DNA from 2 places in the Paenibacillus dendritiformis genome. Region 2 is predicted to be linked to the other one. Evidence: riboswitches for the same ligand, from Rfam matches in the RefSeq annotation. Region 2 holds a riboswitch; the other holds the start of a gene.

Region 1 (7,024 bases), 1.2 Mb from region 2:
GACGGCGGCCAACGGGTTCGCCGGCCCGAAATATTTGCTCTCCGGACTCAGCGGGATGGCGTTCAAGTTCTCTGTCCATGAGAAGCTGCTGCCCCTGTCGGTTACGGCCTATGGGCAGTGGGGGAGCGAGCATTATCCGGCGATAGACAACCTGGGTGTTTTTACGATAAGTGATGGAGGCAGAACGAGGCATCCTTCGTTCCGCTATTACCAGCAGGATGCCGTACAATGGGTGAAGGAGAGTCTGGATCAGGGGCGGGGCGTCATCTATTGGATCCCGGAATTCGGCGTCATCCACGGCTATGACGATGAAGATCGGGTCTTCTACATACAGGACGGTTGGTCAGAGGACAGTCAAATCCTGCTCTATGACAACTTCGGATTGAACGTCACCCCGTTCTGGCACTGTGAGGTGGTGGGAGAGCAGGTGGCGGTGGACCGCTCGAAGCAGGTGCTGGAATCGCTGCGGCTAGCCGTCCAGGAGTGGGAGACCCCATACAAGACGCTGCCGTCCACCGAGATTGGTTCCGGCGAGCTGGCTTATGATTTTCTCATTCGCGGCTTGGGGCACGGGGATTATGACGAATACGGCGCCGTCTATATTATCGACTCGTATATTCAATCCCGGCGCGAGATACGCTCCTACCTGCATGACGAAGGCGGGAGCTTGCCCGGCTTGGGCGAGGCCGTTCCCATCTATGACCGGCTCATCTCTGTTCTGGCGGATGCGTCGGAATGCATCGCCGTGCAGGGCGGAGCTAGACGAGTCGAGCGGAAGCGGCTTGCGTCCCTGCAGCATGCGATCGCCGCAGCGAAGAAGCTGGACGGGGAAGCGATTGAGCTGTTCCGCGAACTGTCGGGACAATATCCGGATCCGAAAAGGGAGACGATCCCGCGATGGGGATTCCATATCCCAAGATGAAGGAGGGGGAGGAAGGATGGCTTCGATAAGGCTGAACCGCTTGCGGCCGTCTGGCGCGTCGGGTTCCTACATAGAGGCGATGCATGCGATATTGGCTCATGCCGGATGGATTGACTGTTCTCCGTCGACGCTTGCCGGGATGACGGCGTCCTGCTTCCGCTTCACGGTCAATCGAAGGCTGACGAAGGAGTCGGCGACGGCGTACAATTGGATGGCGGAGCATTTTGTCGCCGGGGAGTTCATCGGTGTAACGACAAGCCAGCATGCCGGCTTTTCCTTCCAGGCTACGTTTCCGCTCTACCAGAAGAGAGCCGTGTCGCTGCTGGCCTCTTCGATTGATAAAGGGAGGGGAGGCGTGTTCTGGAAGGATCGCTTCGTGATCGCGACCGGATATGATGACGCGCGCAGGCTGCTGTATTATGCGGATGGAAGCGGCAGGGAGGAGAACGTGATGTCTTATGACGAGTTCGGGCGAAATGAGTCGCCCTACTGGTATGTGCAGGTTTTTGAAAGCCAAGTCGCCGCCGATCCGGTTGACGTCTATAAAGAATCGCTGATTCAGGCGGTATTTAAGTGGGAGGCGCATGATCCGATGCTCCCGGAACCGGACTATGCCTGCGGCTGCCGCGCATATGACGCTATCATGGCCGCGCTGCAGAGCGGGGACTATTCTCCGGCGGAGGCTTGGAGCGTCTTGCGTGCCTATGCCGGATACAAACGGGATATTGCGCAGTATATGAACGAACTGCAACACGTGCTGCCGGATTCGGGCAGAATCGCCGCGCATTATTCGGAGGTGTCCCGAATATGGAATGATATTATCGGTGCGGGACAGGGAGCTCTTGGCGGGCAGATACCGTTATTCGCACAAGCTAAGCAGGCGGAGGAGAATGCAATTGAAGCGATTCGCGGCTTGATGAAGGAGACGATCGAGAACCGGTTCCATGATACGGGATTGCGTTAATGTAATGGTTGCAATTGGTGCGCGATGTGGTATCTTGTAATTAGTTACCAATCCTGGGTTCGCGATAGGGAGGCCGGTTTTCCATGGAAGTAAGCCAAATCAAACGTTCCGCCCTGATGTCCGCCTTCCTGCGCGGTCATCACGCCGCGCATGATCATCCCGCTATTTTGCGGGATGAATGGGCTCGCAAGCTGCTGAGCGAGGAGGAGCTAGCCGCGTTCGAAGCGACGATGGAGAAAGCATTGGAGGCAGCGATGCCTAACCAGGCCGCAGCTATGCCGGATCGGGCTGCCGCCGTAGCCTGCATGGTCCGGGATTACTTCCCGACCTCGCTGTTCCTTAGCCGGGCCAAGTACGCGGAGCAAATGCTGGAACAGGCGATGAGCCGGGGAGTCAAGCAATACGTCATTCTGGGAGCAGGAATGGATACGTTTCTGTGGAGGCGGAAGGACCTTGCCGATCGATTGGACGTATTCGAGGTCGACCATCCCGCGACGCAGGCCTTCAAGCAAGAACGTCTGGCCGGCTTGGGATGGCGCATCCCGCAGAATGCGCGGTTCGTGCCGGTCGATCTGACCCGGCAGCGTCTGGACGAGGCTCTTCGCGCTGCGGGCTTCGATTCAGGGGCGCCGAGCTTCGTCAGTTGGCTGGGCGTGATCCATTATTTGCCACAGGACGATGCCTTCGCCACGCTGCGCATGATTGCCGGGATCTGTCCGGAAGGCAGCGAGATCGTATTCGACTATTGGGATACGGAGGCGTTCCTGCCGGATCGGGCCGCCTATCGGGTGAACTGGATGCAGGAGATGCTCCGATATGCCGGGGAGCCAATGCTGACCGGGCTGGATCCGGCTTCCATCGCCGGGCAACTGCGTGAATCCGGCTTGCAGTTGCGGGAGCAGCTGTCTCCGGAGGCGATACAGGAGCGGTACTTCATGAACCGGTCGGACGGCTATTATGCGTACGAACACGCTTATTTCGTCCATGCTGCGGTCTTATAACTTCATACTAATCGGCAAGCCCCCATCTGTTCTCCGTTCCCGACGAATAGATGGGGGCTGATTGGCGTACTATTTGCAGCAGGGATCAAAAAAACTTCCCGCCCGCGACGAGAAGCTGCATTTGCAATCCACACGAAAATGAAGGAAAATAGAGAATGCCAGAAATTGAAAAGCAATCACTTCTTGAATTATGTATTGAAACTGTCACGAAAGTATGATAAACTATCCGTTGCCAATTGTTTATGTGCACATTTATTTTTGATCTTAGCACATTCGGCATATTGTGTCAAGAATAATATATACATTCCAGCTAGCGGGTTACAGGGGGGATTGGATGCTTACGAACGATCAACAGGACTACGACCTGATGCTGCCACCCGGGATCAAACTCGATGACCCTGTGCGCATGTACTTAAAAGAGATAGGGCGCGTACCGCTGCTGTCCGCAGAGGAAGAGATCGAATTGGCCAAGCGGGTCGTCCAGGGGGATGCCGAAGCGAAGCAGAGACTCGCGGAGGCGAATCTCCGTCTGGTCGTCAGTATTGCAAGACGGTATATCGGGCGCGGCATGATGCTGCTCGATCTGATTCAAGAGGGCAATATGGGCCTGATGCGGGCCGTGGACAAGTTCGACTACACGAAGGGCTACAAGTTCAGCACGTATGCGACATGGTGGATCCGCCAAGCGATTACGCGATCGATCGCGGATCAGGCACGGACGATTCGGGTTCCGGTTCATATGGTAGAGACGATTAACAAGCTCAACCGGATCTCGAAGGAGCTGCTGCAGGAGTTCGGCCGGGAACCGACGCCGGAAGAGATCGCGGTCAAGATGGAGATTACGCCGGATAAAGTGCGGGAGATTATGAAGATCGGCCAGGAGCCGGTCTCGATCGAAACGCCTGTCGGCGACGAAAATGACTCCAGCCTCGGAGATTTCATCGAGGATCAGGAGGCGCTCGCGCCAGCGGACGCCGCGGCGTATGAGCTGTTGAAGGTCCAATTGGAGGATGTGCTCGACACGCTGACCGAGCGGGAGCAGAACGTGCTGCGTCTCCGCTTCGGCCTGGATGACGGGCGTACCCGGACGCTTGAAGAGGTAGGCCACGAATTCGGGGTGACCCGCGAGCGAATCCGGCAGATCGAGGCAAAGGCGCTCCGCAAATTAAGACATCCGAGCCGCAGCAAGCGGCTGAAGGATTTCCTCGAATAAGCGGGCTGAGTTGCCGTCATGATGCACTTATAAGACAAGATATGCTGCCGAGGGGCACGCGTTCTGATGCGCGTGTCCCTTTTGCGTCTCTGGACTGACACGAAATTTTCAGTTGAAGTGCGGATAATTCAAGTTATAATGAAGAACGGGGCATGACACCCGCGAGGGACATGCCTACGAATGATTTGAATGAGGATCTTCAGGGCCAGGTGGAATTCCTGACCGGCGGTAAGGCGCTGTTGTCCAGCCCGAGCCCGCGACTCGCCGCTGTTAAGCGGCGACTGATTTGGTGCAAAGCCAAAGCCGACGGTATAGTCCGGATGGAAGAAGATCGCTTATCCCGATTCACGTGGTATATGTTGTCTGTCATCTTAACCACATATGATCATTGGCGAAGTAAGTCTTCTTAGGCCTAGATCCTGTTCAACGACCGTGGAGGTTATTGAATATGGACGAAGCATTGCAGCCGGGACATGGTGCTGCCCGCGCATCTAGAGGGATCTGGTACGTCGTGCTGGGTGCCGCTCTGTGGGGGATCGGACCGGTCTTCCGCACCTTTGTGCTGGATTATTTGACATCCACACAGATCGTTTTAGTTGAACATCTTATTTTGCTGCTGTTCGCGGCGCCGGTATTGTGGGTGAACCGCCATGAGCTGAAGAACATTACCTGGCGGCATCTTGTGGCGCTGCTCTTCCTGTCCTGGGGCGGATCCGTCATCGCGACCATTATGTTCACGGACGCATTCGTGATGGGCAATCCGAACGCGGTCCTTCTGCTGCAGAAGCTGCAGCCGCTGTTCGCCATCCTGCTGGCGCGCTTTCTTCTGCGGGAGAGACTGCCGCGCGGCTTCGGGCTGCTGCTGGTGTTGGCGGTAGCCGGCACCTATCTGCTCACGTTCGGCTGGACTTTGCCGATCGGGCATGTGCGCGAGGTCATCGGCGTAGGCAGCTTGCTCGCGCTCGGCGCCGCATTCCTGTGGGGCGGTTCGACCGTCATGGGGCGATTGCTGCTGAACGATATGAAGTATGAGACCGTTACGGCACTCCGGTTCGCGCTTGGCCTGCCGTTATTGTTCGTCATCACCTGGAGCGAACATCCGAGCTGGGACATCCCCTCGGGCGAGTGGGGGAAGCTGGCCTTCTACATTTTGCTGCAAGTGTTGCTGCCGGGTCTGCTGAGCTTGCTGCTGTATTACCGGGGCCTGGCCGTCACGAAGGCTTCTTATGCGACGCTCGCGGAACTGTCCTTCCCATTGGTCGGAATGGTGGTGAACTGGCTTGTCTTTCAGGAGGTCGTGACCGTGGCGCAAGTGGTTGGATTCGCTTTGATCTGGATTGCGCTGTTCTGCGTGGCCCGTCAGCAGGAATAATGTCATCTTAATGGTGACGTTGATTCCGTTGCCCAACTGGCTGCAAAATGACATGAATATAAAGCCATACCCATGGATGGAAAGCGAAAATGGGCGCAAATGATGCGCTATTGCAGGAATGGCATCCGAGAGCGGCTGAAATAGCGTAATTTCCCGCACACTTCTGGCTGTTGGAAAACCCCTGTTTTTTGCGAGGGTTGATTACCTGCCTAATCGAAACTTGGCATTCAGAGCGTCATCGCCTTCTGGAGATATCATAATCTCCTGGGGTTTTCACGTGTGGAGGGAATTGCTGCTATTTTACAGGAATTTCGGCTCAATGAGTCCACATTCCGAGGAAATGCTGCACAGCTACATCATTTTAGGCCCTTTTGAGCTGAGTCGAAGAGAAACGTGTGAAATTGCTGCAGTTTTACAGGATTCCCTTTCTGGTGAAGTCGTCCCTACGGTATTGCTGTATTTGTGCAGGATTTTGCCTGCTGAATCAACGTGTTTTGAGAAACCGAGTCGTTATGAGGACTTCGCTGGGAGACAAGTCCCGCGCTTCAACCCTCTTTCGCGGCTCGTCCCGCAGCCCCATTCCCGCCTCCATCCTCTCTTTTGCTTAGAACATACAATTTCCGGTCGCATACATGATGCGGTTATTCTACGGATTCTACGGCGGCTGCCTTTGGGCAGCCGCTTTTTGGCGTTTGAAGGCATGCCCGCAATTGTCAGCATTTGTCGGTTGTCCCGCATACGAAATCCATTTAATATCAGTACAGGACAGCCGTCAGTTGGCAGAATCTGCTGAATTATTTCGTTGTAAGGAGCTATGGGCATCATGTCTTTTTGTGCAAAAACATCCATGAGACAGCTAAGGCAAGAGAGAAGACGCAAGGGACTATGCGCACAGTGCGGGAATGCATCATCCCAATACTTATGTCAGCGCTGCAAAGCGATGCGCCGCAAGCCCGAGCCGAAAGGGTTCCGGGAGTATCCGATCCAGCGCAAGCTCAAAAGCGGCTTGAACGACAAGCGCCTCTACGAGGATATGATCCGCCTGAAATTGCGAACGGCCGACATCGCCCGGTATTGCGGCGTGACTCAGCGGACGGCCGAGAAATGGGTATTCGAAGGCAGCGTGCCGAACCCGGAGCGCGTAGTCAAATTATGCGAGCTGATGGGACGGGAAGTCGGCTATTATTACCCCTTGTATAAATGGAAGAACAAATAACATGCCATCTGCATGCGAACAGGGCGGAGCCGCAACAATGCAGCTCCGCCCTGTTCATAATCGCCGCGATTGGCTCTGGCGATCCGGCCAGCGGCTCGCTCCTTGGACTTGAGCCTGTGCGGCCGCGAATGCGGGGGGGGGGCATGAACGCCCCCTGCAGGCTATTCGCCGAGAAGCCGAAGCGAATCGAGCGTCTGCATGACGAGGGCGCCCAGCTCGCCCAGATGACGCTCATCGATTGGCTGACTGAACGTCAGCACGATGCGATGCGTCCCTTCGTCCGCGGCGGGAGAAGCTGCCCCGATCCGAGGAGGGACGGGAATCGTCCGTTCCTGC
Region 2 (7,024 bases):
TACCATGATTTGTTTCAAGCTAACCAAGATTGAATAAGTAGAGATAGAGAGAAACGAAGCCGGATAATGGGACCGGCGATGTCGGGGTAGGGTCATTAAGAGGAGATGAACATGAAGAAAGGTGTCATAACCGTCGTAGGCGCAGCCATTGTCCTTACATCCTGCAGCCTGGATGGTCTGAACAGAGAGACGGCCACGTATCAGGAGTATTTGGATCGGGTGCCGCTCGTATTTGAACTGGAAATGGAGCGTCAGGCCCGGCAAGCGGGTTGGCATAAGACGAGCGGAAGAGAAAAAGAGGTTCGCATTCAATCGGCGTCCGAGAAGAGCGAGGCGCCCGTTCGCCCTCGCATTCCGTCGGTTAAGCTGCCGGAAGAAGTGCTTGATGTGATCTGGAAGGAAACGAGCAAAAAAAATATTGATTACATGACCTTTTTGGCTCTGATCAAAGTGGAGAGCAACTTCAATGCCGAGCTGGTGCACAGCAATCCGAACGGTACGGAGGATTACGGGCTCGTACAGATGAACTCCGTCAACGTATCGCGGCTGTCCAAAGCGATCGGACGCCCGAATCTTGATATGTTCGAGCCGAAAGACAATATTCTGCTCGGCTTGGCGGAATTGCTGGAATGCCGCGCTTACTGGCAGGACGATTATAAGGGAGATGACCTGGAAAAAGCGATGCTCCTCGCTTATAATCGAGGCAGATACGGCTCCAAGCGCTGGATTCAGGATAAAGGCACGCTGGACAGCGCCTATACGAAAAGAGTGCTGAATACGAAGGCCCTGTATAAGCGCGAAGCGGCCAAGGCCGCCCAGGCCGCCAAGGCGGCCCCGCAGAAGCCGGGGGTGAAGACGGCTTCCCCGAAGCTGCAGAAGCCGGCTCAGACGATGAGAATCCAGCGCGCGAGACAGGCGAATTAAAACGGGCCGGACTCTATATGTAGAAAGGGGCACGCGAATCTATGCGCCAGAGAAGCCGGTTAGGCCTCCTATGGTTCATATTAACCATCGCTTGGATGGGATTTATATTTATGAAATCGGCCGAGCCGTATTCAGTCCAGGACATGAAGCCGGCGCTTGGCTCCTTCATGCCGGAAGAGAAGCTGCTTCGCTATCTTCCGCGCTGGGAATTTCTGTACGACGGGAGTCTTGTGTCGTGGCGGGAGCCTTATCATTTCATTGAATTTTTTATTCGCAAATTCGGTCACGTCACCGAATTCGCCTTGCTGACGCTTCTGCTTATCTTGACGTTCTCGGCCCGCGTCCGTTCGAAGGGCCTGATAGCGGCGGGGAGCGGCCTGATTGCCATCTTATACGCCTGTTCCGATGAGTGGCACCAGACCTTCGTGCCCGGGCGGACCGGGCATCTCGCCGACGTGGCGGTCGACTCGATCGGAGTGGCGCTCGTATTGGCTGCCTATGTACTCGTGAGTGCGGTCCGGCGGAGAAGGTGAGGTATGGCCTTGCCTTTTTCCGCGCGAAGTGATAAGATCCGTTACGTAATCGCATGGCGGTTACTTAATATGATATCTGCTGAACCTTCAGGGCAGGGTGCAATTCCCGACCGGCGGTGATGGAAGGGTAGCGCTGTTGACGGCTACCGCCTTCCTTAGTCCGTGACCCGGGCGAACTTCGTTCGAACGGTGGATCTGGTGCAAATCCAGAACCGACAGTATAGTCTGGATGGGAGAAGGGCGTCAGGAGAAGAGTTTTCTTTTTAACTCTTTTAGTTCTTTTTTTCACATAGTTTTTTCAGTTGCCGATTCAGCCGGTTTATTTGTCGTACGCGGGAAGGCGGTTGCGTTCCGTCTCATTTTTGCGAAGATGCCGGACTGTTTATTTGACTGTGCTATGATGAAAAAGAGTACATACCTGTAAGCTCAACAACCTAGCCCTTCGGAGGATTCCGAAGGGTTTTTTGCTGCGATGGGGCAAGCTGTAAAAAGAAGGAGGGACGCTCTGGTGCATCCGGTAATCAATGACGAGTTCTACATGCAGTTGGCGCTTGATGTGGCGGAACGGGCCATGGGGCAGACCGGAATCAATCCGGCCGTCGGCTGCGTCATCGTCCGCGAAGGCCGGGTCGTCGGACTGGGTGCGCATCTGCGGCGCGGCGAAGGCCATGCGGAGGTGCATGCGCTGCAGATGGCCGGCGAAGACGCGCGCGGCGCTGCCGCCTATGTGACGCTTGAGCCTTGCAGCCATTACGGCAAGACGCCCCCTTGCAGCCTTCGCCTGCTGGAAGCCGGAATCAAGCGCGTCGTCATCGGCTGCCTGGATCCGAACCCGGCGGTCAGCGGCCGGGGGGCCCAGTTGCTGCGCGAGCAGGGCGTCGAAGTGACGGCAGGCGTGCTCCAGTCCCAAGCCGAGTCGCTCATCGAGATGTTCGCCAAGTACATCACGACCGGCCTGCCGTATGTGACGCTCAAGACGGCGAGCACCCTGGACGGCCGCATCGCGACGCATACGGGCGACAGCCGTTGGATCTCCAACGAGCAGGCCCGGGAACGGGTGCAAGCGATGCGCCACCGCCATCAGGCGATTATGGCCGGAATCGGCACGGTGCTGGCCGACAATCCGTCCCTGACGACGCGGCTTGCCGTACCGGGCCTGCATCCGACGCGGCTTATCGTCGATTCACGGTTGCGGCTGCCGCTGGAGGCGAAGGTCGTCGCCGATCGCTCCGCGCCGACGATCGTGTTCACGACTTCCCGGGCGGATGCCGGGAAGCGTGAAGCGCTGGAGGCGCGCGGCGTAGAGGTTATCGCCGCGGGCGACGGGCCCCGGGTCGATCTGCGGCGCGTGATGGAATGGTGCGGAAGCCAGGAGATCGGCTCGATCCTGCTGGAGGGAGGCGGCCGTCTGAACGGGGCGCTGCTGGAGGGCCGCTGGGTGGATCGGGTCGTGCTGTTCTACGCGCCGACGATTGTCGGCGGCGCGTCGTCGCCGCCCAACTTCGCCTTCGATGGCGTAAGCCGGATGAACGACGCTTACCGGCTCCGGCATACGCGGGTCGAGACGCTGGGAGACAATGTCTGCATCAGCGGTTATCCGTTCGGCACCGTATTTGAAAGGATAGCCGCCACGCTGAATGAGAAGGGAGGAAGCGACGATGTTCACGGGACTCGTTGAAGAAGTCGGACGGCTGCAGGCCGTGACGAAGCGCGGAGAAGCGATGGTGCTGCATATCCGGGCCGCGAAAGTGCTGGAAGGGATGAAGATCGGCGACAGCATCGCGGTGAACGGAGTATGCCTGACGGCGGTCTCCCATGACTCCGGCTCCTTCATGGCGGATGTCATGCCCGAGACATTCCGGCATACGAATCTGAAGGATTTGCAGCCGGGCGCTCCGGTCAATCTGGAACGGGCGATGGCGGCGGACGGCCGTTTTGGCGGACATATCGTACAGGGCCATGTCGATGGGCTGGCGCGCATTATGCGCCGGACGGCGCAGGCGAATGCGGTCGTGTTCGAGTTCCTCGCCGAAGATCCGGGCATGGCCAAGTATATGATCCCGCGCGGATCGGTTACCGTGGATGGCATGAGCCTCACCCTGACCCGGGCGGAGAAGGGGATGTTCGCCGTATCGATCATTCCGCATACGCTCGCCGAGACGGCGCTCCAGGGCAAGCAGCCGGGAGACACAGTCAATATCGAATGCGACGTGCTGGCCAAATATGTCGATCATTTGCTGGCCTGCGGCAGCCGCTCCGCCGCGAGCGGAAACTCCCGCATCAGCAGCGCCTTTTTGGCGGAACACGGCTTCATGTGACATCATGCAAAGGGGGAAGAGCGATGAGTGAACAATTTTCGTTCGATACGATAGAGGATGCCATCCGCGACTTAATGGAAGGCAAAGTGATCATCGTCGTCGATGACGAGGATCGAGAGAACGAAGGCGACTTCCTGGCGCTGGCTGACAAGGCGACGCCGGAAGCGATCAACTTCATGATTACCGAGGGCCGCGGGCTCGTCTGCGTGCCGATTACGCCCGAGCGGGCAGAAGAACTGGATCTGCCGCCGATGGTTACGCATAACACCGACAATCACGGGACGGCCTTCACAGTGTCGATCGACCACATCGAGACGTCGACGGGCATCTCGGCCCATGAACGCTCGCTGACGATTCGGAAGATGCTTGATCCGAAGGCGCAAGCGGCAGACTTCCGCCGTCCGGGCCACATCTTCCCGCTGATCGCGAAGCGGGGCGGCGTGCTGCGCCGCGCAGGCCACACCGAAGCGGCCGTCGACTTGGCTCGCTTATGCGGGGCATCCCCGGCCGGGGTCATTTGCGAAGTCATCAAGGAAGACGGGACGATGGCACGGCTGCCAGACCTGATCGAGATCAAGCAGAAACACGGCTTGAAGCTCATTTGCATCAAAGATCTCATTCATTATCGCAACGAGAAGGAGAATCTGGTCCGGCGCGAAGTGGAAGTGAACATGCCGACAGATTTCGGCGTGTTCCGGGCGATCGCTTACACGAACGAGGTGGATAACAAGGAGCATGTCGCTCTGGTGAAGGGCGAAATCGACAGCTCGAAGCCAGTGCTGGTCCGGGTTCATTCCGAATGCCTGACCGGCGATGTCTTCCATTCGCACCGCTGCGATTGCGGTCCTCAGTTCGCTGCCGCTTTGCGCGCCATTGAGCGGGAAGGGAACGGCGTGCTCCTCTATATGCGGCAGGAAGGCCGGGGAATCGGCCTCATCAACAAGCTGAAGGCGTACAAGCTTCAGGAACAGGGCCTGGATACGGTCGACGCGAACCTGAAGCTCGGGTTTCCGGCGGATCTGCGGGACTACGGCATCGGCGCGCAGATTTTGAAGGATCTCGGCGTCCGCCAGATCCGGCTGATGACGAACAATCCCCGCAAAATCAAAGGGTTGGAAGGCTACGGCCTGGAGATTGTCGAGCGCGTGCCGATTCAGATGCAGGAAAATGAAGACAATACCCGTTATCTGCATACGAAAGCGGCGAAGCTCGGGCATATGCTCGTATTCGACGATATCGAGCAGAACGAACATATCGAATCCTGATTCACTATTTGGAAGCTTCAGAGCAGACTATATTCCATCGGGAGGTTTTACCAATGCCACATGTATTTGAGGGTCATTTAGTATCTGAAGGTTTAAAATACGGGATCGTTGCCGGGCGCTTCAATGAATTCATCGTCTCCAAGCTGCTGTCCGGCGCGCTGGACGCGCTGAAGCGCCACGGCGTGAAGGATGAGGAGATCTCGGTCGCCTGGGTTCCCGGCGCATTCGAGATTCCGCTTATCGCCCAGAAAATGGCGGAAAGCGGCAAGTATGACGCGGTGATCACGTTGGGCGCCGTGATTCGCGGATTTACGCCGCATTTCGATTATGTGTGCAGCGAGACGGCCAAAGGGGTGGCTCAAGTCAATATGAAAACAGGCGTCCCGACCGTGTTCGGCGTGCTGACGACGGATTCGATCGAGCAAGCGATCGAGCGCGCAGGCACGAAGGCCGGCAACAAGGGTTGGGAAGCCGCCGCGACGGCAATCGAGATGGCTAACTTGACGAATCAGCTGAAATAGTGCTTATTTAATGTAGTGCCCTTTATAGAGGTACACCCTTTATAATCGGGCGCTACATTTGTTTTTTACAGGAGGAACGTTCGTGTCCGTCACTTACAAGCTGGAGCTGTTCGAAGGGCCGCTTGATCTGCTGCTTCACCTTATCGATCAAGCGGAAATTGCCATTCAGGATATCTCGATCAGCGAGATCACCGATCAATATATGGATTATTTACATAGCATGAAGGAATTGGAATTGGATATTACGAGCGAGTTTCTCGTTATGGCAGCGACCCTGTTAGCGATGAAATCCCAGCAGCTCTTGCCGAAACCGCCTGTCATGGAATGGGACGACGACCTGATGGACTACGAAGAAGAGGAACTGGATCCTCGCGCGGAGCTGATCCGCAAGCTGGTAGAATACCGGAAATATAAAGGAATCGCCGAGCATTTGCGGGAAAAGGAAGCGGAGCGAAGCCTGCTGTTCACGAAGGAGCCGGAGGATCTGACTCCGTTCATGCCATCGAAGCCGTCGAATCCGGTGGAAGGACTCCATGTGTCGGATTTGATTGCCGCCTTTCAGAAGGCGCTTCGCAAAGCATCCCGGCGCACGATGGTCGCCACGATTCACCGCGACGAAATTTCCGTGAAGGATCGGATCCGCGATATCGTTACGGTGCTGCGGCCGGTGGGAAGGGGAGGCAAGCTGCTGTTCTCCAAGCTGCTGAGCGAGCAATTGACCCGCCACGAGGTGGTTGTGACGTTTCTTGCGGTGCTGGAATTAATGAAGCTGAGACAGATTCGATGTTTTCAAGACCGGGTGTTCGATGAAATCGTGATTCAGTGGCAAGGGGATGGGGAAGACGATGGACTTTCAGACGTTGAAGTCGATTATTGAAGGGCTCCTGTTTATGGCGGGAGATGAAGGTTTAAATAGTAAGCAAATCGCAGAAATTACGGAACAGCGGCAGGAAATCGTCATGGAGGCCTTGCATGATTTGCAGGCGGACATGGAGCGTTCGAAGCGCGGCATCCAGATCGTGGCCATTGCGGGCATGTATCAATTGGCGACTTTGCCGGATCATGCGCCTTATTTTGAACGGATGGCCTATTCTCCTTCCCGGTCCTCGCTGTCCCAGGCAGCGCTCGAGACGCTGGCTATCGTGGCCTACCGCCAGCCGATCACTCGCGTGGAGATTGAAGAGATTCGCGGCGTCAAGTCGGATCGGGCCATTCAGACGCTGGTGAATAAGGATCTGATCGAGGAAACGGGCAGAGCCGAAGCGATCGGAAGGCCGATACTGTATGGCACGACACGCGCGTTTCTTGATTATTTCGGGTTGGGCAGCTTGTCCGAGTTGCCCGAAGCGGCGGCCTTTGAACAAAGTGAAGGCTTGGAGGAGGAAACGCAGCTCTTGTTCGAGAAATTAGAAGGACGGCAGCTTACGATTGAGGATGTGAACGAAGAAGGAGGAGAACGTTAA

Evidence for each region. A riboswitch is a leader RNA that binds a small molecule or an ion and turns the genes downstream of it on or off. The one in region 2 is predicted to bind FMN.
Region 1: linked by a shared signal. The riboswitch ahead of L6439_RS11215 (DMT family transporter) and the one ahead of ribD (bifunctional diaminohydroxyphosphoribosylaminopyrimidine deaminase/5-amino-6-(5-phosphoribosylamino)uracil reductase RibD) in region 2 are both predicted to bind FMN.

Annotation. Positions count from the first base shown of each region.
Region 1 covers NZ_AP025344.1:2,558,915-2,565,938, forward strand. The annotation lists gene L6439_RS11195 (BtrH N-terminal domain-containing protein) at 1-922, shown strand, start outside; gene L6439_RS11200 (hypothetical protein) at 939-1,886, shown strand; gene L6439_RS11205 (class I SAM-dependent methyltransferase) at 1,970-2,887, shown strand; gene rpoD (RNA polymerase sigma factor RpoD) at 3,222-4,100, shown strand; FMN riboswitch at 4,292-4,436, shown strand; gene L6439_RS11215 (DMT family transporter) at 4,549-5,472, shown strand; gene L6439_RS11220 (helix-turn-helix domain-containing protein) at 6,296-6,688, shown strand; gene L6439_RS11225 (hypothetical protein) at 6,850-7,024, opposite strand, start outside.
Region 2 covers NZ_AP025344.1:3,716,725-3,723,748, reverse strand. The annotation lists gene L6439_RS16490 (transglycosylase SLT domain-containing protein) at 112-924, shown strand; gene L6439_RS16485 (VanZ family protein) at 1,035-1,457, shown strand; FMN riboswitch at 1,537-1,702, shown strand; gene ribD (bifunctional diaminohydroxyphosphoribosylaminopyrimidine deaminase/5-amino-6-(5-phosphoribosylamino)uracil reductase RibD) at 1,966-3,135, shown strand; gene L6439_RS16475 (riboflavin synthase) at 3,116-3,775, shown strand; gene L6439_RS16470 (bifunctional 3,4-dihydroxy-2-butanone-4-phosphate synthase/GTP cyclohydrolase II) at 3,799-5,040, shown strand; gene ribH (6,7-dimethyl-8-ribityllumazine synthase) at 5,094-5,561, shown strand; gene L6439_RS16460 (segregation and condensation protein A) at 5,644-6,438, shown strand; gene scpB (SMC-Scp complex subunit ScpB) at 6,407-7,024, shown strand.